4 regions of the Priestia sp. FSL P4-0332 genome follow, and region 3 is predicted to be linked to each of the others. Evidence: riboswitches for the same ligand, from Rfam matches in the RefSeq annotation. Region 3 holds a riboswitch; each other region holds the start of a gene.

Region 1 (8,125 bases), 2.6 Mb from region 3:
AAACAGCTTTTCCCGGTACGCCGCCTTTTGTAAGCTGGCCGTATCCTTTTGGTGCTTCTCCGTGCTCTGCTAAGTTAAACAGCATACGGCCTGTACTAAAAATACCGCTGTTACAAGAAGAAAGAGCTGCTGTTAGCACGACAAAGTTAATAATACCAGCCGCCGCTGGAATGCCGATTTTTTCAAATGTTAATACAAAAGGGCTTCCCTGTGAACCGATTTCTTGCCACGGATAAATCGACATAATGACAAATAATGCACCAACGTAGAAAATAAGAATACGCCAAAAGACAGAATCAATCGCTCTTGCTAGAGATTTTTCCGGATTTTTCACTTCTCCCGCGGTAACGCCGATCATTTCAATTCCTAAATATGCAAACATGACCATTTGCAGCGACAGCAAAATGCCTTTAAATCCGTTCGGGAACAGTCCGCCGTTGTCCCACAAGTTTTTGATACCAGTCGCAACGCCGCCGTTGCCGATTCCAAACACAATCATTAATAATCCAACGGCAATCATTAATACAATCGCTAAAATTTTAATAAGTGCAAACCAAAATTCCAGTTCACCATATGCCTTAACAGCTAAGAAGTTAACCGTTGTCATGATAACAAGCGCCGATAACGCCCAAATCCAGTTTGGTACATCCGGATACCAATACCCCATATAAATACCAACGGCTGTAATTTCAGCCATACATGTTACAACCCATAAAAACCAGTAGTTCCAACCTGTTAAATAACCGGCAAGCGGCCCTAAGTAGTCGCGTGCGTACTTACTGAATGAACCTGCAACAGGTTTTTGAATCGCCATTTCTCCAAGTGCTCTCATAATAAAAAACATAATCATTCCGCTAAATCCGTACGCCAATAATATTCCCGGTCCTGCTAATTTAATAGCAGATGCAGATCCAAGAAACAGTCCTACCCCTATGGCTGCTCCTAAGGACATCAGCGTCACATGTCTTTCTTCTAACCCGCGTTTCAATTCTTTCCCCTGAGTTTTCCCCTGCATAAACGTCTCCCCTTTTTCCAATCTGTCAAAACGAGATGAACACAGCCTTTTTTGTTAGCGCTTTCATATAAGTTTGTGCTAAAAGACAGCTAGGCTGTATATTTGTATTCTATCACCTTTCTCTCACTTTTCTTTTGTCGAAAAACAAAAAAATTATCTTATCATTTTGTTTAAACGCACAATTAGACATAGGCCCTGCTATTTTAATATGTATTTATTATTGCACTTAAGCAATAGTATTTTAAAAAAATAGAAAAACGCCGACTCAACTCCGTCAGCGCATCGTTCATTTTATGCTTTTTTATAAAAACTAGCATTTATCTCGCGGGTTCAAAAGTTTTACAGCCAGGTTCTTCCGTTTCAGAAACATGGTGACTACTTTCAGGACTCACAACGTAAATGGACTCTGCACTGCATTTATTTCCGGATTTCCAATACATGCACTCATTCACTTCACATAATACACCTTGGGCCACTGTTATCCCTCCTTTGCTTGTCTTATCTATTTACTACCCGAAATATAACGATTCTAACATTTTCACGCAAAAAAACCGCTTGTTTATCAAGCGGATCTTTTTATTGCGTGTGTTCAACATACTGTTTTTTAGCTAAATATAACTCACGGCTCAGCGTGATCCGCCGTTCTCTCAAGTGCCTTAATTTAGTCTGAAATTGTTCGTTAGTTGGCTCTTTTTGAATCAAGCGATACGTAAAAGAAATATCTTCATTTAACTGTTTAAAATCTTCCCATATCTCTTGAACTAGGGCGGATTGTTTTTCTTCAAATGAACGATTTTGCTGCGTTTTTAGCGCAGCTAAAGTTTCCTGCTGCCACGTTTCGTCTTTTATTTCTTTGGCTAATAAGTATAGATCTAAATAATCATCAGTGCTTAACGCTGTTTGTCTACTGTTCAATGTCCTCACCTTTTCTATACGAAATGTTTCTTCCTAAGAAGAGGATTTCATCATAGAAAAAGATTCCTCTTCTTATCTGTCAGAGCTAGGCTATGCTGGAATTAGCACCATTCAATAATTGTGGTTGCTGAGGCTTCAAAGGGCCAGTCCCTCCACCTCTCTAGATAAGAATATTTCGTTTTTAAATTATTTCTGGCTATTCTAATATGTTTTATAGGTTACGTCAATAGCTTTTCAATAAAAAGAAAAAAGAAGTAAAATATGGTATGATTTCATAAAGGATGGTGAGCACATGAAACGATATATGTTATCTGCTTTTTTGGGAAGCTTGCTGCTGCTTCTTACTATTGCTTTTTCATCTACTTTCCATATTGCAATTGTCAAAACAACGGGAAGCATCGGAGGAATTATTTTAGCTGCGGCAGCTTTAGTTATGAACGCGCTTGAAGATCCCCCTTCCTCAGATAATACAGGTGGAGGAGCCGTTGAAGTACTAGATAAAGGAGCCGTTTGGGCTACTTATTTACTTTTACTTTCACTGCCAAACCTCATCGCGTGTATAACATCTTATGTTTTATGGACTCGCTGATATTCACCAACGTTACGGACGTTTTACCATCTGTAAGGTCATTGATATTTGTTTATCTACAAATCCAAGGTCACGATACACATGCTGTGCAAAATTCCCAGCATGAACGCTGAGTCTGATTTCAGGGTATCCTTTGATAGACAATTCATCAATTGCTTTTTGTATTAACGGCTTGGCTAAACCTTGCCCGCGGTATTCCGGTACAACATATAATTCGTAGATAAAGCCAATTTCTTCTTTTGAAAAGAAGTCGGTAGATGGGCCGATAAGAACCCAGCCTGCGAGTTTATTTTCTTGTCTTGAAACTAAATAATAACAGCCTTTTTCAAAGGCACTACCAACTAGTTCATTTACGCGTTCAGCTGACGGATGAAACTGCTTCATTGTTCCTTCAAACAGCGCATCAGCAGATTTCGTCCGAATTTCCTGTAATTCTTCTTCAGTAGCTTTTGCAATCATTATCGATCTCTCCTTTCGTGTTCGTTTTCTACATGCGAGGATAAATTCCTGCAAAATAAAAGTCTTCGCCTAGGCGAAGACTTTTATTTAAATTCAAAATGCTCTTGATGATTACCTTGTTCGTCCGTCCAGTTGATCATGATGTCTAAGCTTGCCGCTTTTCCAGGAACAGCAAAATTCGCATAGCGAAAACGCTGACCGCTTTTGCTTAAGTTAGACCTTTCAATAGGAGAAAACAAGCTGTATTTCGCCTTATTTTTTCCTTCGTGCCGAAAAGCTTGGACCTGCACGCGCTCTACGTCTTTTCCAATGTTTTCAACGGTTAATCCATATGTATGATAGACGTTATTTTTCCACTTTAGCTGATTATCTCCCGTCATGCTCGCTTTTGTCAGTTCAACCGACCATTGTTCAGATGATTTCTTCATTGGAAGCTTCTCAATCGAAAGAGCGCTGACATGAATGGCTGCAAAAGCAAGCCAGACAAAACAAAAAGTGCTGACTGTATAAAATAGTCTTTTCATAGATTTTGATCTCCTTAGAAATTTTAGTAGTAGCATTTCCTGTTCACTTAAAAATTATGATAAACGCTTTAACAAAAAAAAACCTCTCCATTTAGGAGAAGCTTCTTAAATTAATGCATAAGCAAATCTTTTTGTTTGTCTAATGAGTGTTTTGTATATAAATCTCTTTCAATCGCATATTTAGGACGCTGTTTCACTTCGTTAAAAATCTTGCCAATGTATTCTCCGACAAGACCCATTCCCATTAGCTGCAGGCCGCCTACAAGCCAAATGGATAAAATAAGAGACGTCCAGCCGATTTGCGTATGATCTAAATATTTTTGAATCAGCGCATAAATACCAAACGCAATACTAAAGAGAAAAGAAGCTCCTCCAAGCAGCGTCAATAAGCGTATCGGCGCTACGCTAAAAGATGTAATCCCATCGAATGCAAAAGCAAGCATTTTCTTTAACGGATATTTTGATTCGCCCGCCGTCCGTTCTTTTCGGTCATATGTGACTTCCGTGGAGCGAAATCCTACTAATGGTACAAGGCCTCGTAAAAAGACGTTTCCTTCTTTATATTTCATGAGTTCGCCAAGAGCACGTTTGCTCATGAGACGAAAATCAGCGTGATTTTGAACGAGCTGAATTCCTAGCTTATTCATAAAATGGTAAAACCCTACTGCCGTGGTTCGTTTAAAAAATGTATCGGTTTCTCTGCTGTCTCGAACACCATATACGACTTCATACCCGAGCCAATATTTCTCCACAAAGGTACGAATGACGCTAATATCATCTTGCAAATCTGCGTCAATGGAAATGACGCAATCAGATTGCTTATGGGCTGCTTCTAGTCCTGCGAGCAAAGCATTTTGATGTCCTACATTTCGCGCTAGCTTTAACCCTTTTACAAATAAATTGCTGCAGCTTTCTTTTTCAATAAGCGACCACGTGCTGTCTTTGCTTCCATCGTCGACAAATAAAATGGTGCTTTCACTCGATACAAGACGTTCATTTATCAGTTCTTTTATTACAGTAGTTAATTGAAAAGATGTCTCTGTGAATACTTCTTCTTCGTTGTAACATGGAACAACAATCGTTAAAATAGGTCTGTTCATGTTATTGCCCCCTTACTTTGCTTCATATACATACACTTTCCAAGCGGACTGTTTATCGTTAAATGCTTTTAAAAAGTGCAAACCGTCACTTTCAGCATTTTCGATTGGAACAGCTGAAAAGATATAGCGACCGCCCATTTTCTTAAATTGGCTGATATTAAGCTGCAAATGACGGATTTTTTTCGTTGAGTCTTTTCGGTAATCATATTTTTTCCCTAGCTCGCTAACAAACACATAGCAGCGGTTGCCCCAGTGATCATAGTAGCTTTCTAACTTTTTATTTTTATCAAGCTCTTTGGCAATGATTTTGCGAAACTCATGTTTATAAGTTAACGGATAGAAGTTGTTATACGTATCTAGCGTATAAAAGCCGTTATACTGAGCAATTGATGGATGAAGCCCAATGCTTGCTACCCGATAAGATGATTTAGGTTTCCCTATATATCTGCTGATTTCATCGAATTGATGGACAGCATAAAATTCTTTGACTGACGGCTCGTGATTGTAGCGATAATAAAGCTCAGGGTTCGCTATAAATAACACAAGCAGCTGTAAAACCAAACACACCCACACAAACTTTTTCCACGCTTTGCCCCGCTTCCATAAAACATAGCCGCCAACGGCAAACATCAAATAAATAATGAGCGGGCGTAAAAAATGAAATCTAGCAAAGTTAAACGTATTTAAAAGCTGAAATTTTTCTTTTAGCGGCTCCCATCCTTTATAAAACCAAAACGCATACCAAATCGACAGTAGTAGATTAAGAACAAATAACTGCAAAAACGTTTTTTCAAGCTTTCCTTTCTGATTGCGAGCGACAATCCACAGTACAATAAAAGAAAGCGGTAAAATGACAAAGGTATGAAGCGTCATTACATGTGTATGCCCAAGCGTATAGTTCTTCAAAGTAAGGCGAATGGAATGTCCGAAACTTAGAGTAGAGCTTAAAAATTCATTTCGACTCGTCGGGGCCTCCGGAAACAAAAGAGAATCAACAAGCCGGTATTCAATGAGCAGAAAGACAGCGGTCATCGCTGCAATACTGCTTAAAAAAGGCATATTCCACGCTCGTTTTTTTACTGCATCTCTTAGCCATAGCAGCCCCATCGCTGCTAAAAAGAAGAAAAACCCTAGCACAAAGCTCGCGTAAAACGGAAGCAATAAAAGAGTAAGCCATTCCTTCCACGTTCCTTCGCGGTTTCGAATGGTTAAAAACGCCCACAGCGCCAGCGGCTGTCCTAATGTACTCAGCATCCCCGAAGGCCAAAAAGGAGTAAGTGCAAAAGCAAGTGATACAAGCACTCGAATCGCATAAGCATCCTTGCTTTTGATAAAATGCTTTTTTAATAATAAGTACATTCCAATTAAAGCAAATACGCGCGTGATCGTTTGACTCAGGCTGTATGCAAGCATGGTCGGGAATAAACCATACAGCCACTGAATACCGCTAAATTCTGTTCCAAACGTATTCCTCGGCAATCCGTTAATAATTTGAGGTAATACGGCATGACTGGAGCCAAACAGCTCTCCGCTTCGATGCAGAACTTTATACCACGTAATATTTGAGTCTAAATTATCGTGCACGCGTATATGTGAATTTTCCCCAAGCAAAAACATAGGGGATACATACGCAAGCAGCAAAAGGAAAGCGATAATAAGCAATGTTTTTTCTTTATTCATAGCTGTTTCTTTCTTCATCTGTTAACACCTATTTCCCTTTTCATAATTACTAGAAGCTACTCGTGTATGACGGCTGCTTCTTTTTTTGCATTAAATACAAAGTATTTTTGACCCGTATAATTTAAAAGCGTATACAGACCTGTTCCAATCAATATACCGACGTCTTTTTTGAACGGACGCACAGCAGCAGGAAGTTGGTGCAATAACCAGCTGGAGAACTGCAGTCCAATATAGTAAGATAAACCGTAGCAAACGCCAATAACCAAAATAAAACGCAGTATGCTTTTAGATAAATGAACTCCGCTTTTAAACGTAAATATTCGATTTAATACGTAGCTAACGACTGCCCCCGCTGCGTTGCCCACAAACGTTGCTGCCCAGTAATGATGAAAGATATGAAGCAGCACATACATAATGGAGAGACCTACTCCTGTATTGACCAGCCCTACTACTAAAAAACGTACAAAAGATCCTTTCATACAAACTCCTTTTGATTTTGATACTTTCATGAAAATTACATATTATTACTTTAAATACAGTTTCAGTGTAGCAACTCCACTTAAAAATCTAATGAAAATAACATTAAAAACAGATGAAAAAAAGTTAAAAGAATCAATAAAAATCAGGATTCTTTTAGCTATTTAGTAGAGCCTTCAATGATTAATTTTTGGTCGCTTTGATTGTCAAACGCATCCACTGCCGCTACTTCTATTTGATACGCAGTATGAGGCTGCAAACCTGATAACGGGAGACTTAGAACATCCGGAACAGGATCGCTGTAATATTGAGAAAATGCATTATATGTTTTGACCGCTTCTCCAGTTTCTTTATTTTTGACGGTAATGCGATAAGAATGAACCATCAGATTATCCACCGCTTGCGTAAACTGGATATAAAGCTGATTCGATGAAGCTTTTTCTTGTATAACAGAAATAGTAGAGCTTGGAAGAAAAATCGGTTTTACTAAATCTCGTTCATTCGTGTAGTGAAATTTTTTTGAATCTGCAGGTATGTCAATTTTCCACGCTTCTCCTGTCCACTTATTTGCGTGAAAATCTCGCCTTTTAACTACTACTTTTCGATTATAAACCTCTACAAGAAGACCTTGACTCACATCTCGGTAGCCAGGAGGAAGTTCACCTTGTAAATATCCAGCACCAGGCCATATATACCGAACAGAAGACGTTGCAAGAGATGTAAAATCTCTTTGAAAAATAGTACGAGGATCGTCCAACGGATGGTGGGTATGACCAGAAAATGTAATGACTTGCGGATAAGGTTTTAACGTATTGTAAAGAAGCTGTTCATTCACTTCTATCCCCCATCTGTTTTTCCCGTACAGTGTATTGTTAATAGGCTGATGAATAAAGACAAAAATCGGTTTTTTAGGATCGTCTCGCTTTGCTATCTTCAGCTGTTCTCCAAGCCAGTTAATTTGTTTGATTGAATAATCACCGGCGGTCAGACGGCTTTCTGTTCCAAGCATGATAAAATGATACCCTTTTATCACTTGATGAAAATAAAGAGCTTTCATTTTGGTTTTAGATAAAAAACGCTGCTGCGCTTGCTGATTAGTTACGCTGTCCCGGTATTCATGATTACCAATTGTAAAAAGAGATACGGCCTGCGGCTGTTTATTTTGATTATAAATAGAAAAAAAGCGGTCGTATTCTTTTAACGCGCCGGTATCAGCCAAATCTCCTACTACTACAAATGCATCTTGTTTCGGTGCCTGTTCATTTAATTGCGTTAATGCATGTTGAAAAGTACGCAAATCAAGCGTTCCTGTTTCCTTAATATGAACATCACTGATCACAGGAAAAACTAGCTTTGGTTCGATGTA
Region 2 (8,125 bases), 310 kb from region 3:
AACAGAAGGAGATACAGTCATTTTAAACGGACGTAATACCTTTAGTACAGGGTCCCAAGATTCTGACCGTCTGTTAATTCTATGGGAAGAGAATGGTCAACCATACGTAGGTATAGTTCCAACTAAACGTTCAGGCATAACGATAAACGACGACTGGGACGGTATGGGTCAAAGACAAACAGATAGCGGCTCAGTTACTTTTAAAAATGTAATCATACATGCTGAAGAAATTATCAACTTAACAGATTCAGAACGGACTGCATTCTCTACATTTGACGCTATTATATCTCAAATTGTATTAGCAAATGTTTTTGTTGGAAGTGCTGAAGGGGCATTGGAAGAAGCCCGTCGTTATACACGAGAAAAGTCTCGTCCCTGGTATTTGAGTGATTATGAACAAGCTGTTGAAGATCCTTTTATTCAGCGTCGCTATGGTGATTTTTGGGTTGATATTCAAGCTGCTGTCACCTTGGTAGAAAGAGCAGGAGAAAAACTGGATGAAGCTTGGGCCAAAGACAAAGCCGTATCTGCAGAAGAGCGTGGAGAAGTGGTTCTTGCTACAGGGGCAGCAAATGTATTCGGAACAAAGGTTGCTTTACACGTTACAAGCAGTATGTTCGAGGTAATGGGTGCCCGCTCGGCTACAAGAAAAAATAATTTTGACAGGTTTTGGCGTAATGTACGTACTCATTCTCTCCATAATCCAATTGAGTATAAAAGAAAGAACATTGGACGTTGGGTGTTAACAGGAGAATACCCGACACCTACTGATTATTCTTAATAACTCTATAAATTTTAAAAGACAAAAACAATAAGGAGAAATGGATATGACTAAAAAACGAATATACCTTAATGCTTTTGAAATGAATTGCGCCGGACATTATTCTCCTGGACTATGGACACATCCTGATGATAGATCCTCTACTTATAAAGATGCTGAATATTGGACGCATTTAGCTAAAGTATTAGAAAAAGGACACTTTGATGCCATTTTTCTTGCTGATGTGTTAGGAACCTATGATGTGTATCAAGGTTCACGCGATCCTGCTGTACGCCAGGGAGCACAACTTCCAGTTAATGACCCTGCATTTTTAATTCCCATTATGGCACAAGCAACAAAACATCTAGGTTTCGGGTTAACAGTGTCCACAAGTTATGAACATCCTTATATATTTGCACGACGTATGTCTACTTTGGATCATTTAACAAAAGGACGTATAGGATGGAACATTGTTACTTCTTATCTAAACAGTGCCGCTGTTAACACTGGATTGAATCAACAAACAAGCCATGATGAACGCTATGAAATAGCGGATGAATATTTAGAAGTGGTATATAAGCTATGGGAAGGAAGTTGGGAAGACGATGCTGTATCTGTAGACAAAATTAACAAGGTATATACAGATCCTAATAAAGTTCATGATATTCAACATAATGGTTTATATTATAAAGTTCCAGGAGCTCATTTATGCGAACCATCTCCGCAAAGAACCCCTGTTCTTTTTCAAGCGGGCGCTTCTAAAAAAGGGCGAGCATTTGCTTTGAAACACGCTGAACTCATGTTTATTAGCGTGCCGACAGCTTCGATTGCAAAAAACTATGTTCGAAAAATACGTGAAGAAGCCAAAATCAGCGGGCGGGACCCTGAGACAGTTAAAGTCCTTTCTGTATTTACACCCATTATTGGGCTAACTGAAGAAGCAGCAAAAGCCAAATTCCATGATTACGTACAGCATACTAGCTATGAAGGCAGTTTGGCACTTTTAGGAGGATGGACTGGCATCAATTTTGACGAGTATGCTCCTGATGAAAAAATAGAGTATATACAAAGCGATGCAATTCAATCTGTTATTGAGACCTTTACAAAAATTGATCCAAACAAGCAGTGGACCATACGGGAAGTGGCTGATTTCGTAGGAATAGGCGGCCTTGGTCCAGTAGCCGTTGGAACACCGGCTCAAATTGCAGACGAGATGGAAAAGTGGATTGATGAAACGGATGTAGATGGGTTTAACATTGCTTATGCTGTATCTCCTGGTACGTTTGAAGACTTTGTTGAATATGTTGTTCCTCTACTGCAAGAACGCGGCCTTGTACGGAAAGAATATGAATCAGGTTCTTTTCGGAAAAATTTATTCGGATACGATCAGCTGCCGGATCATCACCCGGGACGTCAGTATCATCATTACTTTTCAAAGGAAACCGCTACGTCTAAAACATAAAAAATTCAGACTTAAAATATTGGCTAAATGGTCAACCTGAGGCTCCTACTCTCTTATTCATTGAGAAAGAGCCTCTTATTGTAGATAAATCCTTTTTATTATACGGTGGAGGAAAAATATGAGTACTAAGATAACGTCACAATTAGCTCCGAAAAAAAGACTAACATTATTTGATGCAGTAAACTCTACATTGGCTCAAATTGCTCCAGCAGCAGCCATTTATTATGGATTACCAGTTATTTTTCTAGCGACAGGTACCGGCTCTCCCCTCACATTATTAATTGCCGCATTAGCAGTAGCAATGGTCGGGTTAAGTCTAACGAACTTCTCTAAGAAGTATCCCTCGAGCGGGTCACTTGTAAAATATATTGGTATGACGTTTGGCAGCGTAGTTGGAACTGCCTCAGCAATCATATTTATAGTTGGAACATTTTTTCTTGCCGCTTCAGCATTTATTGAATTAGGTGGTTGGACAGCCGATTCGCTAGCGCTATACGGAATTCATATTCACTGGATTATTCCTACGATTCTTTTAACTTTATTCATATGGGGATTGACAATAGTCGGAATAGATCGTTCTACAAAAATTGCTTCTGTAGCATTAATAATAGAAGTTATTGTTCTATTAGTTGTTTCTATCTTGATTTTATTCTATCCTCCTGAACCACTATCTTTAGAACCATTTCATTTATCTTCTATTAAAGGTGGACTCGCGGGAATTGGTTTAGGTTTCCCTTTAGCTGTTTATCTATTTATTGGATTCGAAAACTCTGTAGCACTGGCAGAAGAAACAGAAAATCCAGAACGTAATACATCTCGAGCTGTTTTAGCCAGTATTGCAATTATGGCTATCTTCTATATATTTGTCACATATTGTGTGATTCAAGGGTTTTCTAATAGTGCTTCTGCTCTAAGCAAAAGTTCAAATCCATTTATGGAATTGGCAAACAGGTATTTAAATGAACTTGCTATCTTTGCGATTATCGCTGGGTTTACTAGCATTGTGGGGATGTCCATTACTTGCTTAAATGCCTTTTCAAGAATTGCTTTTAATTCTTCTAAAGAAGGGTTAATTTCTACCAAATTTTCAAAGGTATCTAAATGGGGAACGCCGATTGGAACTTTAACATTAATTATGGGAATAGGTTTAGTGCTAGCAATCCTCTTCGGTATATTCAGTGAAAATTGGGTCGTTGGATTTGGTTACGTAAGCACGCTAGGTACCATCCCTATTCTACTAATTTATTTAATGCTTAACTTAGCTGTTATATTTAATAAAAAAGAAAGATGGCCATTTCATCGTAAATTTATCTTTCCAATTTTAGGATTAGTAAGTATTAGCCTTCCTATTTGGGCTATGGTTCAACCTGGTCAGCCGCTCCCAACGGGTTACTTTCCTTGGGCAATATTAGCAGTATGTATAGTCAGTTTAATTTACTCGTGGTTTAAAGTAAGAAAAGGAAATTCTAAAGCTTCTGCTATAAATCCATTAGAACCATTCAGCACTCAACGGAAATAGTGATGAACAATTATCTGTCATTCACCCGTTAGTTATAGAAGAACTAAAGATTTGTTCCATTTAAATAAGAAGCTCACGCACCTAGAATGCGTGAGCTTCTTATTTTTATAGTCAGCTGTCTTTTTTTAATTTCCTTGCTGAATAATTCCCCAAGGACTGTATCAACTGAACAATAACAATCAAAATTAAAATGGTTGTATACATAACAGTGGGCTCAAAACGTAAGTGTCCGTATTGAAAAGCAATGTCTCCAAGCCCTCCTGCTCCAACAAGCCCTGCCATCGCCGTCGCCCCAATAAGACCAATAGTAGCTATTGTCAGCCCAAGAATAATACCTGAACGTGCTTCTCTAACAACAACATACCAAATAATTTTTAGTGTTGAGATTCCCATTGATTGATAAGCTTCTATAATACCTTTATCTACTTCAAGTAATGCAGATTCCATTAACCTAGCTATATAAGGGGCTGTATACACAACTAAAGGGACAATAACACCTTGTACGCCAATTGTAGTACCTGCAACTAGTTTAGTGAATGGAAGGATGAAAAATAATAAAATGATAAAAGGAATGGATCGAATAATATTAATAATCCAGTTGCACGTTCGATATACCCACACATTTTCAGCTTGCCCACCTGGTCTTGTCATTACTAAAAAAATTCCCATTGGTAAACCAATGATGATGGCAATAATTAACGAGATAATGGTCATCGTAGCGGTTTGTAATAAACCTTCCCAAATTACACTTCCCCACTCATTAAAGAAAGCAGCCATTTAGTTTACCTCCTCTACAATTACGCCTTGATTTGTTAAGTATGTAATCGCTTGTTCATATTCTTCCTTTTCACCACGTAAATGAACGAGTAACTTACCAAGAGTGTGGTTTTTTAGCTGTTCAATTCCCCCTGCTAATATGCTTGGCAATACATTAAATTTCCGAGAAACTAAAGCTAAAGCTGGTTCTTCTGAAAGCTCATTTCCAACAAAGTGCAAAGAAACCAGCTTACCGGTACTGCGATAAGACGCCATTATTTCAGACGGAATAGTGAAAGTATTTTCAGATTCTACAAAGCGCTTTGTTGTCGGATGCTTAGGGTTAGTAAAAAGGGAAACGACTGTACCTTGTTCTACGACGTATCCATTTTCCATAACTGCAATTCGGTCACAAATGCGTTGTACCACCTTTAACTCATGCGTGATTAAAAAGATTGTTAATCCAAGCTCTTTATTAATCTTTAACAGTAAGCTCAAAATGGCTTCGGTCGTTTCGGGATCAAGTGCACTAGTTGCTTCATCGCTTAATAAAATCTCAGGTTCATGCGCTAGCGCACGAGCAATAGCAACACGCTGCTTCTGTCCGCCGGAAAGTTGTGAAGGATAATGATTTTGTTTATCTAAAAGTCCTACGATTGATAAATATTTTTCTACGCGCTCCTGAATTAATTTTTTGTTTACGCCTTCTAGCTTTAATGGAATCGCTATGTTGTCGTAAACTGTTGCCGTTTTTAATAAATTGTAGCCTTGAAAAATCATGCCGATTTTCCTTCTCGTTTTCTGCAGCTCTTGCTTACTTAGCTTTGATAGATTTTTTCCATCAATGATGACCTCTCCAGAAGTCGGTTTTTCCAATAAATTAATGCAGCGAATTAATGTGCTCTTTCCAGCTCCGCTATATCCAATAACACCGAATACTTCACCTTTATTAATCGTTAACGAAACATCTTTAACAGCTTCTACCGCTTTTCCGTTCACTTTATAGGTTTTAGAAGTTTTCTTCAGTTCAATCATTCTAGCCCCTCCTTAAAATGCCGGTACAACAGAACCTTTAAATTCTTTTTCTATGTATGTACGAATTGTATCTGAATGATAATATTTTTCTAGTTTATCAATAATTTTATCTTGTTTATTCTCTGTACGGACAACAAAATAGTTTGGATATGGATTATTTTTTATTTTTTCATGATAGATTGCATCATCATTAATCGATAAACCCGCTCCCATTGCAAAGTTTGTATTAATGGCTGCTGCAGCTACCTCATCCAACTGAGAAGGAAGTTGAGACGCCTCTAGTTCTACGATTTGAAGATCAAGCTTATTTTCAGCAACATCTTTTTTAGTAGCCGTTGTTTTCACACCATCTTTTAATTTAATAACTCCTGCAGATTCAAATAGTTTGAGCGCGCGGTATTCGTTGCTTGGGTCGTTTGGTACTGCAATTTTGTCTCCTTTTTTGAGCTCACTAACATTTTTTAAGCTATTTGCATAAATACCCATCGGGAATGCTACTGTTTTGAACACATCTGTAATCTTATAATTTTTATCTTCCACTTGCTGCTTTAGAAAAGGCAGGGTTTGATAGTTATTACTATCTAAATCATGTTGATCTAATGCTGTATTAGGAGTGTTATAGTCATTAAAGACTTTTACCGTAATATCAATACCATCTTTCTTGGCTAATTTTTTCACCTGATCTGCAATTTGCTGGTGAGGTCCACCCGTTACACCGATTGTAATCTTTTTCGAATCTAATGCTTGTGCTTCTGTTTTACTGCAGGCTGCTGACACCAACAGCGATGCTGCCACTAAAGTAAGTCCAATTGCTTTTGTTACTTTTTTCATGTTTTTATTCTCTCCTTTATTTTCTCCATAAAAAAACGCCTCCCTTAAAGATTAAGAGAAGCGATAGTTTACGATCGGTTCTCTTATCTTCCAATGCACATAATATGCACATTGCTGGATTTAGCACCAAAACAATACGTGTATTGTTGGGTTGCCGGGCTTCAAAGGGCCAGTCCCTCCACCGCTCTTGATAAGAGTTGTTTTTATAAAGTTTTATTTACATTAATTTAACTTTATTATCCGAAAATTGTCAATGTTTATTTTTAATATAATTTTCAGTATAGGAATAATAAAAGATTTATATAAGAAAACTCAATTAAAAGATGATTTGTATAACTTATGATTTCTCTTTTCTTATTCTTATATAGTGAATAGCTTTCTATTACTTAAGCAAGAATACTTTTCTTTGCATTTATGACATTGACAAAAACAGGAATACATCGATATAATTCATATTAATTCTATCGGTAATATATAGTTTGTGGAATTCCAAATCTTATTTAAAAATTTTTTACTGTTAGAATATACTTCCTCTATTGTAGTAGTAAGTATATGTTCACTGCCTACTGGATCACCAATGGCACCGAAAAAGCTTTTTAGCAGCTTTTTCGGTGCTTTTTTATTATTCGTCACACAGAAATTAGTATCGGGAGGAATAAAACGATGAAAAAATTATACTTTACTTTAGCTTTTGCAATTGGACTTATTATGGCTTTAGGAGGATGCTCTCAAAGCTCTAGCTCAGAAAATAGCGATAAAAAAGTAGTCAAAGTTGCTTTGAGTGATGAAGTAAATCCGCCTTTTCTATTTACGAACGACCAGAATGAGCCTGTTGGATATGATATGGATTATTTAAAACAGCTTGAAAAAAAGCTTCCGGAATACAAATTTGAATATACGCTTGGGGAAGAAGAAACAAATTTGGTAGGTGTCTCGACAGGAAAATATGATTTCGCCATCAATTGGTTCTTTAAAAACCCTGAACGTGAAGAAAAGTTTCTTTATCCTGCACATGAATATGGTTATTCTTTAACGGCCTTAGTGACACAAAAATCACGGAATGATATCAAAACACTTGACGATATGGTAGATAAAAAGTTTCCACCCGTATCTGCTACAGGTGGATTGCGCGCTATTTTGAATGCTTATAACAAAGAACATGCCACTAAGCCTTTAACATTAGAAAGCATTGATAACCCTTCTACGGCAGAAAACTTAAAGTTAGTGGATAAAGGTAAAGCGGATGCTATTTTTTTAAACGTAACAACATTTAACGAAGTACAAAAACAGCTCAAATTAAATTTAAAAGTAGGAGGCATTGTATCAAAAGAACCAACTTGGTTAGTCTTTAATAAAAATAATCAAAAACTTGCTGATGAAATTGATAAAGCGACAGTCAAATTAAAAAATGACGGGACGCTAGAAAACTTGGCTGAAAAATGGTTTAAAGTAAATTTCTTTAAAGACTTAAAGTATATTAATCAGCAAAACTTCAATTTCCAAGATTAAATGAGTATAAGAATTCATCATTAAGGCGGGGTGAGATATGATTAGTACTGATTTTCATGATTGGTTAAAACTATTGTGGCAAGTGGTAGATAAACTTCCTTTAACACTATTTATGTTAGGCCTTTCTCTACTTTTTTCGTTGCTTTTAGGTTTCGTGATTGCCCTGATACGCATTCAAAAAAAGCCTGTTCTTTCTAAAATGGCTACCATCTATTTATCTTTTATGCGCTGTACACCGCTGCTTGTTCAGCTG
Region 3 (8,125 bases):
GTTTTTTCACATCTATTCTTTAAAATCCAGCTTTTAGCTTATTTTTTCTTTTTTAATACATAGCATCCATACAAAAGCTAGTCCAATATAGCCAAATATCGGATACAAAAACTCAAGAAGCTGGGCATATCCGAATTGCCCAATAATAAAGCAGGCCAAGATAATAAACGCAAAAGCTTGTTTGTCATTCAGGGGAAGAAATGACTGAAGCTGCTTAGCGATTCCAAATACATTTCCAATCAATGTAGTAAAAATCTCGCCTAACACAACTACCGTAAATAAAACATTCACCCACGCTGAGATATTTTTAACAACGGCACTCATCGGAATATCAAGTTGAAATGAATAAGGCAAATTGGAAAGGGCAAGATGAGTAGAAACAAGCATAAACGTAAGTACACACCCTCCTATTACGGCCCCTTTTTTAATCACGCTCCTATCCTTCACGGAGCTTCCTAATGGAACCAAAACGGCCTGAGCCAAAGCTAGATTTAGGGAAATATATAAAAAGGGACTAACCGCCCACTTCCACTGCGTGACGAGCGTTAAATCCGGCTTCGTTTGAATCAGTGAGAAATAGCTGATATTTGGCACAAAGATGATAAAAGCAAATGAAAGCATCATCGGCACAACAAGAGAATTAACCATTAAAATACCGTTAATTCCTTTTGCGATAAATATATAAGTTAAAACAATTGTAAAAATCATCCCAACAGGAGGCCACAGTCCAAACTGTTCTTTTCCTATTGCCCCCGTACTCGCTAGCATGACTGAAGTTACTCCAAATAAAATGACAATCATTACACCGTTTACCGCTTTTCCAAGCACATCACCAAATAAATATGTATTAAGCTGCTGATAAGAAGAAGCCCCAATTGCGTGCGAAAGCAGCATCATTTTTGAACCTAGCCAAATAAAAAACAAGCCGCTGACCAAAATTCCGACCATTCCAAGTTCCCCGTACTGTGTAAAAAATTGAACGATTTCCTTGCCTGTTGCAAAACCGGCTCCTACAACGGTGCCTACATACGTAGCAGCAACCTGCAGCGTGAGTTTCCACCTTTTCATGCCCATCACCCTTCTACCCTTCATAGTTCACTATATGTAGAAACGATTAAAAAAAGACGAGCCTTTTTACGTGTAAATCTACGCATATCCCAGCGCTTGTGCCTTTTCGTTTATTTTTTATTTTTCATTTTCTTTTTGTATTTCTCACAAAAAACTCCTTAACCCCTAACATAACAGTCATTTTTAAACAAAATATACGGATATTTTCCCTTTAGCTTTTAAATTTCCCTCAATATTTGCTGGAAATTCACAATTTACTGTTGTATAATTTCTAAAAATCAGATAAATTATTAAATAAGTATTCTTTCTATTTAAAAAAATATGTTTCAATTATATACAATTGATTCTTATCATGAGAGGTGGAGGGACTGGCCCTTTGAAACCTCAGCAACCAGTCGTTAGAGACATGGTGCTAAATCCAGCAAGCAATTTATTGCTTGGAAGATAAGAAGGCGAAAAAAGTCTTCTTCTTAAGAAGACTTTTTCTATTTTATCGGCATATTGCATAAAACGAATCACTCGTGAAATAGAAGCGGAACAATTTAAGGAGGTTTTGACATGGGGTTACTTGAAGATTTAAAGTCTAAAATTTTAATTGGGGATGGTGCCACTGGTACCCTCCTTTACTCACACGGTATTGACAGCTGTTTTGAAGAACTAAACATCACCAAACCAGAAGAGGTTTCTCGTATTCACAGAGCCTATGTAGAAGCTGGTGCAAACGTTATTCAAACAAATACGTACGCTGCTAATTATCAAAAACTTGCCCGTTATGGATTAGAAGATTCAGTCAAAGACATCAATGTTGCTGGTGTAAAATTAGCGAAACAAGCTGCAAAAGATCAGGCTTACGTGGTTGGTACACTCGGCGGAATTCGTTCTTTCCAAAAAAACGCTATTAGTTTAGAAGAGGTTAAGCGAAGCATTCGTGAACAAATGTTTTGGCTTTTAAATGAAGGCGTGGATGGCCTTTTATTTGAAACATACTATGATTTCGAAGAATTAAAGACCGTTCTTACACTGGCAAGAAAAGAAACGGATAAGCCTATTATTACCCACGTTTCCCTGCATGATATTGGCGTGCTGCAAGATGGCCGTCCTTTAGCAGATGCATTAAAAGAATTAGAAGCGTTGGGAGCAGATGTTGTCGGGCTAAACTGCCGCTTAGGTCCTTATCATATGATTCAGTCTCTTGAAGAAGTACCGCTTCCTGATCGTGCTTTCTTATCTGCTTACCCTAATGCCAGCCTTCCGGCGTATGTGGAAGGAAAGCTGGAATATGAAACTAATGAAGACTACTTTGTAGAAAGCGCGCGTTTATTCCGCGAACAAGGGGTTCGCTTAATTGGAGGATGCTGCGGTACAACACCAGCTCACGTACGCGCAATGTCATCTGCCTTAAAAGACCTGCCTCCGATTACAAGCAAAGTCGTTAAAATGAGACCAGCCGTTACGGTTCAAGAGCGTGAGCAGCAGGATAAACCTCATATGCATGAAATTGTGAAGAAGCGCCGCTCGGTTATCGTCGAGCTAGATCCGCCTAAACAGCTTGGTCCGACGAAATTTTTAGAAGGCGCAAAAGCACTTGATAAAGTCGGCGTAGATGCTATTACATTAGCTGATAATTCTCTTGCCTCACCTCGCATCAGCAACTTGGCAATGGCAACACTGATGCAGCAAGAAACAAAAGCACGACCGCTTATTCATATTACCTGTCGCGACCGAAATTTAATTGGACTTCAATCTCATTTAATGGGACTTCATACGCTAGGAATGAATCAAGTGCTTGCAATTACCGGTGATCCGTCAAAAGTTGGCGATTTCCCTGGCGCCACTTCGGTCTACGATTTATCTTCATTTGACTTGATTAGTTTAATCGCTCAGTTTAATGAAGGACTATCTTATTCCGGTAAACCGCTTGGTCAAAAAACCAATTTTTCCATCGCAGCTGCCTTTAATCCAAACGTGCGTCACTTAGACCGAGCCGTTCAGCGTTTGGAAAAGAAAATCGACTGCGGGGCTCACTATTTCATTACTCAGCCTCTCTATTCAACTAAGCAAATTGAAGAGGTATATGAAGCAACCAAACATTTAACAACACCGGTATACATCGGGATCATGCCGTTAACAAGCGCAAGAAATGCTCGATTTATTCACCATGAAGTACCTGGAATTAAATTATCAGAAGATATTCTAGAACGCATGGATGCAACGGGAAATGACCGGATTCGCGGTGAAGTCGAAGGTCTTGCGATTGCAAAGAACTTAATTGATACAGCATATGAGTTATTTGACGGTATTTACTTAATTACGCCGTTTATGCGCTATGAAATGACCGAGATTCTAACACGCTATATTCATGACAAGCAACTTGTTACATCAGAAAGGAAGATATAAATGAGCTCACTTATCGAACAACAACTAAAGAAGCGAATACTCGTCATCGATGGAGCAATGGGAACGATGATTCAAGATGCTGATTTAACCGCTGAAGATTTTGGCGGCGAAGAATATGAAGGCTGTAACGAATATTTGACTCGAACAGCGCCTCATGTGATTCAGCGCATTCATGAAGAGTACTTTGCAGCAGGTGCCGACATCATTGAAACCAATACGTTTGGCTCAACATCTACCGTACTTGATGAATACGATTTAGGTCACTTGGCTTATGAATTGAATATCGAAGCTGTGAAGCTTGCTTGTGCAGCCCGCGATAAATATTCAACTCCCGAATGGCCTAGGTTCGTAGCTGGAGCTATCGGTCCTACCACTAAAACTCTCTCTGTTACCGGAGGCATTACATTCCCTGAGTTAGTAGAATCGTACGAAGAGCAAGTTCGGGGTTTGTTAGACGGCGGCGTTGACTTACTTTTAGTCGAAACCTGTCAAGACATGCTGAACGTAAAAGCCGCGTTTCTAGGGATTACAGCGGCGTTTGAAAAACTAAAAACCGAAGTTCCTATTATGATTTCAGGAACAATTGAGCCTATGGGAACAACTCTCGCTGGTCAAGATATCGAATCTTTTTACTTATCACTGGAACACATGAAGCCTCTTTCAGTCGGACTTAACTGCGCGACAGGCCCTGAATTTATGACGGATCATATTCGCTCTCTTTCAGACCTAGCCACTTCAGCAGTTAGCTGTTATCCAAACGCTGGACTTCCGGATGAAGAAGGCAATTATCATGAATCCCCTGAGCTGCTTGCTCAAAAAATTAAAGGGTTTGCTGATAAAGGCTGGCTGAACTTTGTAGGCGGATGCTGTGGTACAACGCCTGCTCATATTAAAGCACTGGCTGAAGCGGTAAAAGAGGTTGCGCCTCGTTCGCTCGATCGCTCCGAGCATAACCATGCTGTAACCGGTATTGAACCACTTGTATATGACGATTCTATGCGCCCTCTTTTTGTGGGAGAACGTACGAATGTAATCGGTTCTCGCAAGTTCAAGCGTCTGATTGCAGAAGGAAAAATTGAAGAAGCATCTGAAATTGCGCGTGCTCAAGTTAAAAATGGTGCTCACGTTATTGATATTTGCTTAGCAGATCCAGACCGTGAAGAAATGGAAGACATGGAGGAATTTATTCAAGAAGTTGTAAAAAAAGTGAAGGTTCCTCTTGTAATCGATTCAACGGACGAGAAAGTTATTGAAAAAGCTTTAACGTACTCACAAGGTAAGGTCATTATTAACTCCATTAACTTAGAAGATGGTGAAGAGCGTTTTGATGCAATCTTACCGCTAGTAAAAAAATTCGGTGCAGCTCTGGTTGTCGGTACAATCGATGAAACAGGCATGGCCGTTACTGCAGAACGAAAAGTAGAGATTGCTAAACGCTCACATGATTTGCTTGTTGAAAAACATGGCTTTAATCCAAAAGATATTATTTTTGACCCTCTTGTGTTTCCTGTAGGGACTGGTGATGAACAATATATTGGTTCTGCTGAAGAAACAGTTAAGGGAATTAAAATGATTAAAGAAGCCCTGCCTGATTGCCTGACCATTCTTGGCGTAAGTAACGTGTCATTCGGTCTTCCTCCAGTCGGACGTGAAGTACTAAATGCCGTTTACCTTTATCACTGTACGCAGGCTGGACTCGATTATGCCATTGTCAATACCGAAAAGTTAGAGCGCTATGCTTCTATTCCAGAAGCTGAAATTGAGCTTGCTAATGCGTTATTATTTAACACAACTGATGAAACGTTAAGCACGTTTACCGACTTTTATCGTGATAAAAAGAAAGAAGCAAAAGTAGAAATTTCTACGTTAACACTCGAAGAACGATTGGCAATGTATATTGTCGAAGGTACAAAAGAAGGATTGCTTCCTGATTTAGAACAGGCTTTAGCTCAATATGATGATCCGTTAGATATTATTAACGGACCGCTTATGAAGGGCATGGCGGAAGTTGGACGTTTGTTTAATGACAACCAGCTGATTGTAGCAGAAGTGCTTCAAAGTGCGGAAGTGATGAAAGCATCCGTTGCCTTTTTAGAACCTCATATGGAAGCAACTGAAAATGATTCTGGAAAAGGCAAAGTTATTCTTGCAACGGTTAAAGGCGACGTGCATGATATCGGTAAAAACTTAGTAGACATCATTTTAAGCAACAATGGTTTTAAAGTAATTGATTTAGGGATTAAAGTAACGCCGCAGCAGCTGATTGAAGCAGTAAAAGAAGAAAAGCCAGACATCATTGGCCTGTCAGGTCTTCTAGTAAAATCAGCTCAGCAAATGGTTTTGACTGCCCAAGATTTAACACAATCAAGCATTGATGTTCCAATTATGGTAGGAGGCGCTGCCCTTTCCCGTAAATTTACTGACTTTAAAATTGCCCCGGAATATGAAGGTGCGGTCCTCTACGCCAAAGATGCGATGGACGGATTAGCGTTAGCAAATAAGCTGCAGAACAAAGAAGAAGTTATTCAGCTTTTAGCAGATTTAAAAACGCGGCAAGAAAAGAAAGTAGCGGTTCGAGAACGCCAGCCTCAAACCGCTCAAGCAGCTACGGCTGTTTTAGAAAGATCCGCCATTTCAACGGACGCTCCTGTTTTTGTACCGGCTGATTTAAAGCGGCACGTTGTCAAACACTACGATTTGGCACAGGTTCTTCCGTATATTAACTGGCAGATGCTTTTAGGCCATCACTTAGGACTAAAAGGAAAAGTGAATAAGCTGCTTGCTGAAAAAGACGAGCGTGCTGTTCAATTAAAAGAAACCGTTGATGACCTGCTCGAACTGGCACTAAAAGAAAATTTAATTAAGCCAGCGGTTATTTATCAGTTCTTCCCTGCTCAAGCAGACGGAAATGATTTAATTATTTATGATCCTGCTGATGAAAAAACAGAAATTGAACGCTTTACCTTCCCTCGACAAGCAAAAGGACAGTTCCTGTGCTTATCTGATTTTGCAAAACCTAAAGAAAAAGAGATGGACTATGTATGTTTCTTCTCTGTAACAGCAGGAACAGGCATTCGCGAACGCGCCGCGAAATTCAAAGAAAACGGCGAGTTTTTAAAGAGTCACGTGTTCCAAGCTCTTGCGCTTGAACTAGCTGAAGGATTAGCAGAACGTGTTCATCAGCAAATTCGTGACCGCTGGGGATTCCCCGATTCGCCTGACTTTACAATGGCGGAGCGTTTTTCAGCCAAATACCAAGGTCAGCGTTTTTCATTCGGATATCCTGCATGTCCAGACCTTGAGGACCAAGCAAAACTGTTTAAATTACTTAAACCTGAAGACATCGGCATTCAGTTAACAGACGGTTTCATGATGGAACCAGAAGCTTCTGTTACAGCCCTTGTTTTTGCACATCCTGAAGCGAAATATTTTAACGTATTATAAAATATGGCCGCGGTCTTTTAGACCGCGGCTGTTTTTTTACAGTGAACAAATCTGAAAAAAAGGCTGCGACAAATGTATTTTAGCTGAAGAAAGATCCGAACGGTGAATTCAGATTCTTGACTGAGAATCAACTCCATTCGGATTTTTTCATTATGATGGTGAACTAGATTTCATGTAGCTGTTTCTAGCTGTTGATTGAAGGGCAAGGCGAAGACTCCTGCGGGAAAAATTGATGTAGTTATGTCTCAATCTCTTTGAATTCACCGCCGGTTTGAGCTTTTTTTATGAGTTTCTTGGGAAACACTGATAGAATAAGGAATGTAATAAATTTGTAACACTCTTATCACAGCAAATTTTTCAGGGAAAGGAATTTTCAAGAAATGATCAAATTATTTGTAAGCGACTTAGATGGCACTCTTTTACACGAAGAAAAATACGTAGAACAGCATAATGCAGACGCACTTAGTGAACTTCAGCGCCAAGGAGTAGAGGTTTGTCTTGCTTCTGGACGAATGGATACGGAAATTTTAAAAATTTCTACTGATATTAACAATACATTTCATCGCATAAGCCAAAACGGAGGATTTGTGTGGACCAAAGAAAATCAAGAACTTCATGGAAAAGTGTTTGAAGATGATTTAGCGGTTCAACTTTATAAAAAAACGATAGATCCTAACCGTATTACGCTTGTCTGTTCAAACGACACCAATTATGTAGAGCAGCGAAATGAAATTATTGAAGCAATTGAAACTCACATGTTTTTCCCTATCGAAGAACAAATTGAAATGACAGATTCATTTGGTCACGCTCTTTCTCCATCTAAAATCACGGTTCTTGGAGATCATGATGAAATGGTAGCTCTGCAAAAAGAAGTGAACGAAGAGTTTGGTGATTATATTGATACATATATTTCTGCCAAGCAGTGTTTGGATATTATGCCTAAACATATCAGCAAAGGAAATGCCATTGAAATTTTATTAAATCATCTTCAGCTAAAACCAGAGGAAATTGCATGTGTGGGGGATTCATTTAATGATATTCCTATGTTCCAATTAACGCCGAACAGTTTCGCTATGGCTACAGCTCCTGAAGCTGTTCAGCGCCACGCCTCTGCTGTTGTGTCATCAGTTAGTGAAGCAGCGCGTATTGTTTTAGAAAAAAATAAGCAAACAACCTAAAAAAAGCGGTCAACGTTTAAATTGACCGCTTTTATCTA
Region 4 (8,125 bases), 970 kb from region 3:
CTGCTATTTCATCGTTTTCTATTCCGCAATATAGTGTAGGAATCACATTGCGTATTCTTCGTTTTGTAGCCATGCTTTGTGCTGCCATACTTGGATTATATGGCGTCATCTTATTTTTTCTTTTTATGATGAGCCATTTAGTGAAACTAAAAAGTTTCGGCGTGCCTTATATGAGTCCAGCTGTTCCTTATCGTTTAAGTGAATGGAAAGACTTGGTAGTCCGTATGCCTCTGATGATGATGAAACGACGTCCAAAGATGATGCACACCAAAGATCCTCTGCGAAAAGGGTAGCTTATGATGAAAGGAAATGGGCCGTTAGAAATGATAAATTCAAAAGATCGTATTACGACGCCTCAAACAACTATTATTATTACCAACTTTATCCTTGGAACAGGGATTCTTACCTTGCCCCGGGCAGCTGCGGAAAAAGTGAAAACACCAGATGTTTGGCTAACTGTTATTTTAGGGGGGATAATCACCATGATAGCAGGGGTAATCATGGTGAAATTAAGTCAACGTTTCCCTGAAAAAACCTTTTATCAATACAGCCAAGAAATTGTAGGGAAATGGATAGGCAAGTTATTTAGTTTCTTCATAATAGGTTATTTTTTAGTACTTGGTGGGTTTCATGCTCGTTCATTGGCAGAAGTAACAGGATATCTATTGCTGGAAGGAACCCCTAAATGGGCTATTATTATGCCCTTTATGTGGGCAAGTCTCTACCTAATCAGAGGAGGGATAAATCCAATTGCTCGTCTATTTGAGATTATATTACCTATTACGGTTATTCTTTTTTTACTTGTTGCCTTTATGAGTATCAAAATATTTGAAGTGGATAATCTGCGCCCGGTACTAGGTTCAGGTATTACGCCGGTGTTAAAAGGGATAAGGACAACAGCTCTTGCGTTTACTGGGCCTGAATTCATGCTTTTAATATTGGCATTTATGAAAGAACCAAACAAAGCAGTAAAAGCTGTACTAGTTGGTACTGCGATTCCTTTGCTTCTTTATGTTATTACCGTCGTGATGGTTATCGGAGCGTTCTCAGTGGGTGGAGTGGTTACGAGAACGTGGCCTACGCTTGATTTGATAAGAAGTTATGAATTAACTGGGTTAATCTTTGAACGCTTTGATTCCTTGTTGCTGGTGGTATGGATTATGCAAATGTTTACTTCTTTTACTGTTAACCATTACGCTGCTTCATTAGGACTGTCTCAGCTTTTCAAAAAAAATATCCATCCATTTATGTATGGTGTGCTTCCGGTTATTTATCTCATTTCCATGGTTCCTAGAAATATCAATGATGTATTTAAATTAGGAGATATGGTTGGCAATGCTGCCCTGATTTTATTTGGCTTTTTACCGGTACTGCTTCTTATCATTTCAAAAATAAAGGGGAAAAAGTATGAGACAAGCCTCTAATCACGTACGGTTCTTCTTATCGGTTTTGCTTTCTGTTTTTTTGCTCGTTCCTCTGGCGGGCTGTTGGAGCAGTCATGAAATTGAAGAACGAAGTTTAGGAGTAGGTATGGCTCTTGATAAAGCTAACAAGTCCATGACTGAAAAAGAATTTGATGAACAAGAAGAGTATCCCAAAAGGAACTTGATTACGTCAACCTACCAACTGATCACCCCGCAAGTGGCAAGTTCAACAACTGTCCAAGGAGGATCTCAGCAGAAGGCTTACGTGAATATGGCTGAAACGGGAGATTCTATTCATCAAATGACCCGTGAATTATCATTGAGAAGAGAGACTTCGATTGCCAGCCAACATCTAAAAGTAATTATTATTGGCGAGGCTCTTGCAAGAACGTATAGCTTAGGAAAATTAGTGAATGAGTTTCTTCGTGATAATGAGATTAGACCAAGCTGTCTTGTACTTATTAGTAAAGGGAGAGCTAGCGACGGGCTAGAATCGAAGACAGCAGGAGAGATCCCGGCATTTCGTTTGGCTGGAATGGTGGAAAATGCCTATCGAACAACAAGAATTTTACCTCCCACTTCGCTCATTAAATTAGAGAGCAATATTGAATCAGGGACTAGTTTTCTATTGCAAAATGTATTATCGGCAAATGGGGAAATCAAATTTGCTGGTGCTGCCATAATTAAAGGGAAAACAAACAAAATGATCGGTTTTTTGAATGAAGAAGAACTAGATGGTCTGACTTGGATCACAGGAAAAGGGAAAGGCGGGCTAGTGAAAAGCTTTGATAAAAAGACCGGTCAGCTGATTGTATACGAAATAGAATCCATGAAAAGTCATATTGAACCTCATGTTAAAGGAAATAGCATCTCCTTCAATGTGCATATTGAATCCGAGGGAAGGCTATCTGAAAATTGGGTGGTCTCAGGAAATCCTTTAGAAAATCAATTTTTACATAAGGTGCAAAAAAACTCAGAAAAAAAAGTGAAGCACCTCGTAAGAAACACGGTAGAAAAAATGCAAAAAGAATATAAAGTCGATGTAGCCGGGTTCGGAAACCAATTGAGAATTAAGAGGCCCAGAGTATGGATGAGGGTTAAAGACAATTGGGATCAAACATTTAGTGAAGTTCCAATTAACTATGATGTAAAATTAATGATTAAAGATTATGGAACGTCAGGATCAAGAAAATGAGTAGCTAAGTACAATTTTGCTTGTTTTGATGTTGAAAATGAAAGAAGCTAAAAGGAAATAGCCTTAGAGCTTGCTAAAAAAATATTTCCCCTAGTAATGAGCTTGAGGGATAAATGAAAAATAAGAGCTGTCCAGAACCGACAGCTCTTATTTGCTATTCAAAAATATAAGCTAATGCTTGAAGAGCCTGTTCTGGCGTTTCGACTACAACCTGCGCTTTGTTTGACAGTTCTTTAAGCGGGTGATGCAGTTTTTCAGGGCGAACCAAAATTAACGGTTTATCTAATGCAATGGCTGTTGCCGCATCCATTGCGCTGTTCCACTGCTTGTATTTTTCGCCAAATAAAGCAATAACCACATCAGATTTTTTAAGGAGCACCTGCGTACGTAAATTATTAATTTGAGAAGCAGCTTCATCTTTTAAGACAGCGTTAGGCTGTTTTCCTAAAATTTCTTCTCCAATGTTGTCGGAGCGGTCATGGTCTGTCATGGGACCGACAAAGGTAAGGGGAAGGTTTAATTGTTCTGCTTGGTTTTTAATTTCGTCCCGCCAATTATCGTGAATTTGCCCGGCAAGGTATACGGTTAAGTTCATTATGTAGAAGTCCTCCTCTAACTAAAGTTTGTTTTATTTTATCAAATGTAAGCGGATAATACGAATGATTTGAATGGGCTACTTTTCCAAAAATAAGGTTATAGTAGACAAATAGCTAAAAAAGAGAAACAATAGAAGGCGTATTGCTAATTAAAGAAAGGATGTACATGATGACAGAAACAGTGCTACAAGTAGATCATGTCAGTAAAGTAATTGGGAAGAAAACCATTTTGCATGATGTATCCTTATCGGTTGAGCGCGGTGAGATTTTCGGATTGCTTGGTCCAAATGGTTCTGGAAAGACAACGCTAATTCGTACCGTCGTAGGACTCATTAAAGAAACAGAGGGCACGATTACCGTTAACGGCTTTCCTTTAAAAGAACAGTTTACATCAGCTATGAAATCAATTGGAGCGATTATTGAAAACCCTGAGTTTTATGATTATCTGACGGGCTATCAAAATTTAAAACACTTTGCGAATATGCATGAAGGGATCACATCAGAACGCTTGGATGAAGTGATTGCTTTAGTAAAGCTTGAAAACAGCATTCATGCAAAAGTGAAGACGTATTCTCTTGGGATGAGACAGCGTTTAGGAGTGGCTCAAGCTATTTTACATAAGCCTGCATTGCTTTTATTAGACGAACCAACAAATGGTCTAGACCCAGCGGGAATGAGAGAATTTCGTACATATTTACAAACGCTTTGCAGGGAAGAAGGAATTTCAATCTTAATCGCGAGCCACTTATTAAAAGAAGTAGAAGCACTATGTGACCGCGTTGGCATTATTCAAGACGGTGAGTTAAAAGCCATTCAAGATCTATCTCCAAATCGTCAAGATCAAGGAATGTACGTAGAATTTGAAGTGTCTGATGCGCAAAAAGCAGCGGATCTTTTATCACAAGAATTTGAAGTAACGATGAGATCACATAGTATCGACGTGGCGATTGTAAAAGAACAAATTCCAGCTGTGAATAAAAAATTAGTGGACAGCAATATTTTAGTCTACCGAATCACTCCTGTGTATGAGACGCTTGAAGATTCGTTTATGTCCGTTACGGAAGGAGAGCACCATGCTTAAGTTAATTCAAAATGAACATATGAAATGGTTTCATAAAAGAAGTACAAAAGTCACGTTTATTACAATCGGTATTTTAACTCTTTGTATGGCTCTTTTAATGAAGAAAGTAGCAAACAGTGCAGGAACAGAAGACAACATTTTGAACTTCCTGTCATTTAGTTCAGGTATGCTCATTCTTGTTCAATTTTTTGCTCTTGCTGTTGGAGGGTCAATGGTTGCAAAAGAGTTTGAAGCAGGTACCATTAAGTTTCTTTTAATTCGTCCTGCTAGACGTTCAACGATTTTAGCATCCAAGTACCTAACCCTCATTTTAATTAGCTTGTATTATTTACTGAGCTATTTGCTTTTTTCGTTTGTATGGGGAGCATTGTTCTTTGGCTTTACCAGTCTAGAAGGAGATGCGCAGCTGCTTAAAAACATTACGCTTACGTATGATAGTGCGTATATGGAAACGTTTATGATGATGACGTTCGCATTCATGCTGTCGTCTTTATTTAGAAACAGCGCGCTTGCTTCAAGTCTAGCTATTGTCGTAAGTATCGGGGCAAAAGCTGTAACAGGACTAGTATCAGAGTTTGGTTTATGGTGGGGGAAATTTTTACTGTTCGCCAACACAAACTTTGTGCAGTATATGGACGGAATGAAGACGATGTTTGACGGCATGACGATTCCATTTTCAATCTTCGTCTTAGTCGCGCATTTTGTCTTCTTTATGGGCGTAGCTTGGGCAGCGTTTTTAAAACGAGACGTAGCTAATTGATGTGAGAATTTTCGCACTATATATTTTTCTGAAATAGCATTTGACAATTAAATAAAAAGAGATTACAGTAGTGAAAGACTATTTTTAAAACAACTATAAACTTCTTATCAAGAGAGACGGAGGGACTGGCCCTATGATGTCTCGGCAACTGGCTGTACGCAGTGCGGTGCCAAATCCAGCAGACGATGTTTCGTTTGGAAGATGAGAAGGGTAATCTTATGATACAAAATAAGAGACCTCTTCTTATCAATAAGAAGAGGTCTTTTTTTATTACGTAAACAAGAGGTGTTAAGAATGGAACAACAAAAAGGAAACGGCTGGGCGCTGTTACCGCTGGGCGTCTTTTTAGTCCTGTTTGTCGGATCAGGAATTATAACGGGAGACTTTTATAAGCTGCCTGTATTAGTAGCCATTATCATTGCAGCCATTGTGGCGCTGGCTATGAACCGCAAAGATTCACTTAATGTAAAAGTGGAGCGTTTTGCTAAAGGAGCAGGACATCCTGATATCATTATTATGGTGCTTATTTTTATTTTAGCAGGTGCTTTTTCTGAAGTCGCTAAAGGCATGGGAGCTGTGGATTCAACGGTAAACTTAGCGCTTTCTGTGCTTCCGCAAAGCTTAGTCGTAGCAGGAATCTTTGTTATTGGCGCATTCATTTCAATTTCGATGGGAACATCAATGGGAACAATTGCTGCGCTGGGACCTATCGCTGTAGGAATCAGTGAGCAAGCGCATGTTTCTGTTACATTGGCAATAGCCGGTGTGATTGGCGGTGCAATGTTTGGTGATAATTTATCTGTTGTCTCTGATACAACCATTGCGGCAGTTCGTACGCAAAAAACAAATATGACAGATAAATTGAAAGTAAACTTTTTTATCGTACTTCCTGCAGCGATTGTTACAGTGATTCTATTGCTTGTAATGACGCTAGGAAACACGTCATCAGTAGAAATTAAAGATTTCAGCTGGTTTAAAATCTTGCCTTATATCGGCGTACTCATTGCTGCAGTATTTGGTGCAAACGTATTAAGCATTTTAACCGGAGGAATTGTGCTAGCCGGCGTGATTGGATTAGCTGACGGAAGCTACACGCTTTCTTCTCTTGCTAAAACTGTGACAGAAGGTATTGGCGGAATGTCAGAGTTAATTATTTTATCTCTGTTAATTGGCGGAATGGTTGAGCTTATTCGCTATAATGGCGGTATTCAGTTCTTATTGAATTTATTAACACGACGCATTCAAACAAAAAAAGGCGGAGAATTCAGCATCGCCGGACTGGTAAGTTTAACTAATTTAGCGACGGCTAATAACACGATTTCAATTATTACAGCAGGTCCGTTAGCAAAAGAAATCTCTGATAAGTATTCAATTGATAATCGTAAATCAGCCAGTCTGCTGGACTTGTTTTCATGCAGCGTTCAAGGGCTTATCCCTTACGGCGCACAAATGCTTCTCGCAGCAGGGTTTGCTAAAGTTTCACCGATTGAGATTATTCCATTTACATTCTATCCAATGTTAACAGCGGTTTGCGGAATCATTGCGATTGTAATTGGATTTCCTCGTTTAAATAAAAAGTCTAAGTCATCTAAAGAAGCTGCGTAATATGAAACCCTTAAAAAGAATGTTCTTTTTAAGGGTTTTTTACTGTTTGAAAAAATCAGTCGGCTTTTCTTCATCTAACTCCTTCCAAAGCGTCTCATTTTGTTTAAGTGCATAAGCCGCTCCTCCAATTTCAATTCCGCATAATAAAATAAATAATAAAATACCCATGAAATGACCTCCTTACGTAAATGAATAAAAACACGATGGTAACGGGTTTAGCTTCTTGCTGTTTCACTTTATAATGAGAATAAAGTATGAAACGCGTTTCAGCGCAAGAGAAAAAGGTGAAAACATGACAAATATCCGAGATATCGCAAAAAAAGCGGGTGTATCTGTTTCGACTGTATCCCGGGTGCTAAATCATCATCCGTATGTAAAAGAAGAGAAACGCCGGCTGGTAGAGCAGGTTATTCACGAACTTAATTATGAACAAAACATTAATGCCGTTCACTTATCAAAAGGGAAAACAAATATGATTGCCGTCGTCTTGCCTTTTATTAATCATCCGTATTTTAGTCTGCTTTTAGAAGGAGTGGCATCTAAAGCGTTAGAAAAGCAGTATCAGCTTGTTATTTGTCAGACGAACTATGATGTGAAAAAAGAAGAAGAAGCGCTTCATATGCTGAAAACAAAGCAAGTTGATGGAGTGATTATTTGTTCTAGAGCAAGCAGCTGGAGCACGATTGAATATTATCAGCAGCACGGGCCGATAGCCGTGTGCGAAAACGTACAGAATCGTTCTATTCGCTCCGTATACGTTGATCATTATGCAGCTTTTAAGCAGGCGCTTATGTATTTAAAAGAAAAAGGATATACGGATATTGGCTACTGTATTGGAAGAATGACGGGTACAAATAGCCTGCAGCGGCAACAAGCATACAAAGAATATGTAGAAAGAATAAATCAGCCTTATCATCCGGAATGGGTTTTTCAAGGCTGTTTGAACGTGACAGATGGTGAAAAAGTGGTGGAAAAACTAGTGCAGATGAAAAATCGGCCTCAGGCGCTTTTAGTAACAAATGATCAAGTAGCTATTGGAATAAAAGCTCAGTGCGAACAAGCGGGTATTTCAGTTCCTGGTGAGTTAGCTATCATTGGTTTTGATAATCATCCGCTTTCTTCTTATTTACAAATAACAACGATAGAACTTCCTCTTAAGGAAATGGGCGAAACGCTTTTTACATTAGTGGGAAGCAAGGTTCCTCAGAAAATTGAGCTCCCTTTTCGGTTTATTGAGCGTAAAAGCGTATGAATTCTTGATGATGCTATGAGGGTTTTTACCGGATAAAATGAGCAAAAGCGGACATCATACGAGTAAAGAAAAAAGAAAAGGATGATGATCGTGGAGAAAAAAGAATATCAAGTGGGAGATCAAGTATTTGTTATTTACCGAAATCCTCATACGGCAAACGTTGCAAATATTAATCAAGCTGAAATTGTTGAACATCCTGAAAACAAAGGTGA

What was found. Region 3 has a riboswitch for S-adenosylmethionine ahead of MKY06_RS06525 (bifunctional homocysteine S-methyltransferase/methylenetetrahydrofolate reductase). Riboswitches for the same ligand answer to the same signal wherever they lie in the genome.
Region 1: it holds a riboswitch for S-adenosylmethionine, as region 3 does, so the genes downstream of both, MKY06_RS20260 (hypothetical protein) here and MKY06_RS06525 (bifunctional homocysteine S-methyltransferase/methylenetetrahydrofolate reductase) in region 3, are expected to answer to the same signal.
Region 2: it holds a riboswitch for S-adenosylmethionine, as region 3 does, so the genes downstream of both, MKY06_RS08015 (MetQ/NlpA family ABC transporter substrate-binding protein) here and MKY06_RS06525 (bifunctional homocysteine S-methyltransferase/methylenetetrahydrofolate reductase) in region 3, are expected to answer to the same signal.
Region 4: it holds a riboswitch for S-adenosylmethionine, as region 3 does, so the genes downstream of both, MKY06_RS11385 (Na+/H+ antiporter NhaC family protein) here and MKY06_RS06525 (bifunctional homocysteine S-methyltransferase/methylenetetrahydrofolate reductase) in region 3, are expected to answer to the same signal.

Annotation. Positions count from the first base shown of each region.
Region 1 covers NZ_JBBOUA010000001.1:3,848,578-3,856,702, forward strand. The annotation lists gene alaP (alanine permease AlaP) at 1-1,015, opposite strand, end outside; gene MKY06_RS20255 (DUF1540 domain-containing protein) at 1,333-1,491, opposite strand; gene MKY06_RS20260 (hypothetical protein) at 1,592-1,930, opposite strand; SAM riboswitch class I at 2,000-2,101, opposite strand; gene MKY06_RS20265 (hypothetical protein) at 2,223-2,519, shown strand; gene MKY06_RS20270 (GNAT family N-acetyltransferase) at 2,532-2,978, opposite strand; gene MKY06_RS20275 (hypothetical protein) at 3,062-3,502, opposite strand; gene MKY06_RS20280 (glycosyltransferase family 2 protein) at 3,613-4,602, opposite strand; gene MKY06_RS20285 (DUF6044 family protein) at 4,615-6,300, opposite strand; gene MKY06_RS20290 (GtrA family protein) at 6,339-6,761, opposite strand; gene MKY06_RS20295 (metallophosphoesterase) at 6,920-8,125, opposite strand, start outside.
Region 2 covers NZ_JBBOUA010000001.1:1,584,192-1,592,316, reverse strand. The annotation lists gene MKY06_RS08040 (acyl-CoA dehydrogenase family protein) at 1-781, shown strand, start outside; gene MKY06_RS08035 (LLM class flavin-dependent oxidoreductase) at 828-2,222, shown strand; gene MKY06_RS08030 (APC family permease) at 2,341-3,741, shown strand; gene MKY06_RS08025 (methionine ABC transporter permease) at 3,853-4,518, opposite strand; gene MKY06_RS08020 (methionine ABC transporter ATP-binding protein) at 4,519-5,532, opposite strand; gene MKY06_RS08015 (MetQ/NlpA family ABC transporter substrate-binding protein) at 5,545-6,363, opposite strand; SAM riboswitch class I at 6,444-6,560, opposite strand; gene MKY06_RS08010 (transporter substrate-binding domain-containing protein) at 7,027-7,872, shown strand; gene MKY06_RS08005 (amino acid ABC transporter permease) at 7,910-8,125, shown strand, end outside.
Region 3 covers NZ_JBBOUA010000001.1:1,278,339-1,286,463, reverse strand. The annotation lists gene MKY06_RS06530 (YkvI family membrane protein) at 34-1,068, opposite strand; SAM riboswitch class I at 1,413-1,519, shown strand; gene MKY06_RS06525 (bifunctional homocysteine S-methyltransferase/methylenetetrahydrofolate reductase) at 1,627-3,465, shown strand; gene metH (methionine synthase) at 3,466-6,909, shown strand; gene MKY06_RS06515 (Cof-type HAD-IIB family hydrolase) at 7,290-8,087, shown strand.
Region 4 covers NZ_JBBOUA010000001.1:2,250,299-2,258,423, forward strand. The annotation lists gene MKY06_RS11355 (spore germination protein) at 1-293, shown strand, start outside; gene MKY06_RS11360 (spore germination protein) at 297-1,424, shown strand; gene MKY06_RS11365 (Ger(x)C family spore germination protein) at 1,408-2,619, shown strand; gene MKY06_RS11370 (YtoQ family protein) at 2,774-3,214, opposite strand; gene MKY06_RS11375 (ABC transporter ATP-binding protein) at 3,385-4,296, shown strand; gene MKY06_RS11380 (ABC transporter permease) at 4,289-5,056, shown strand; SAM riboswitch class I at 5,158-5,264, shown strand; gene MKY06_RS11385 (Na+/H+ antiporter NhaC family protein) at 5,351-6,661, shown strand; gene MKY06_RS11390 (hypothetical protein) at 6,701-6,829, opposite strand; gene MKY06_RS11395 (LacI family DNA-binding transcriptional regulator) at 6,954-7,913, shown strand; gene MKY06_RS11400 (transcriptional regulator SplA domain-containing protein) at 7,998-8,125, shown strand, end outside.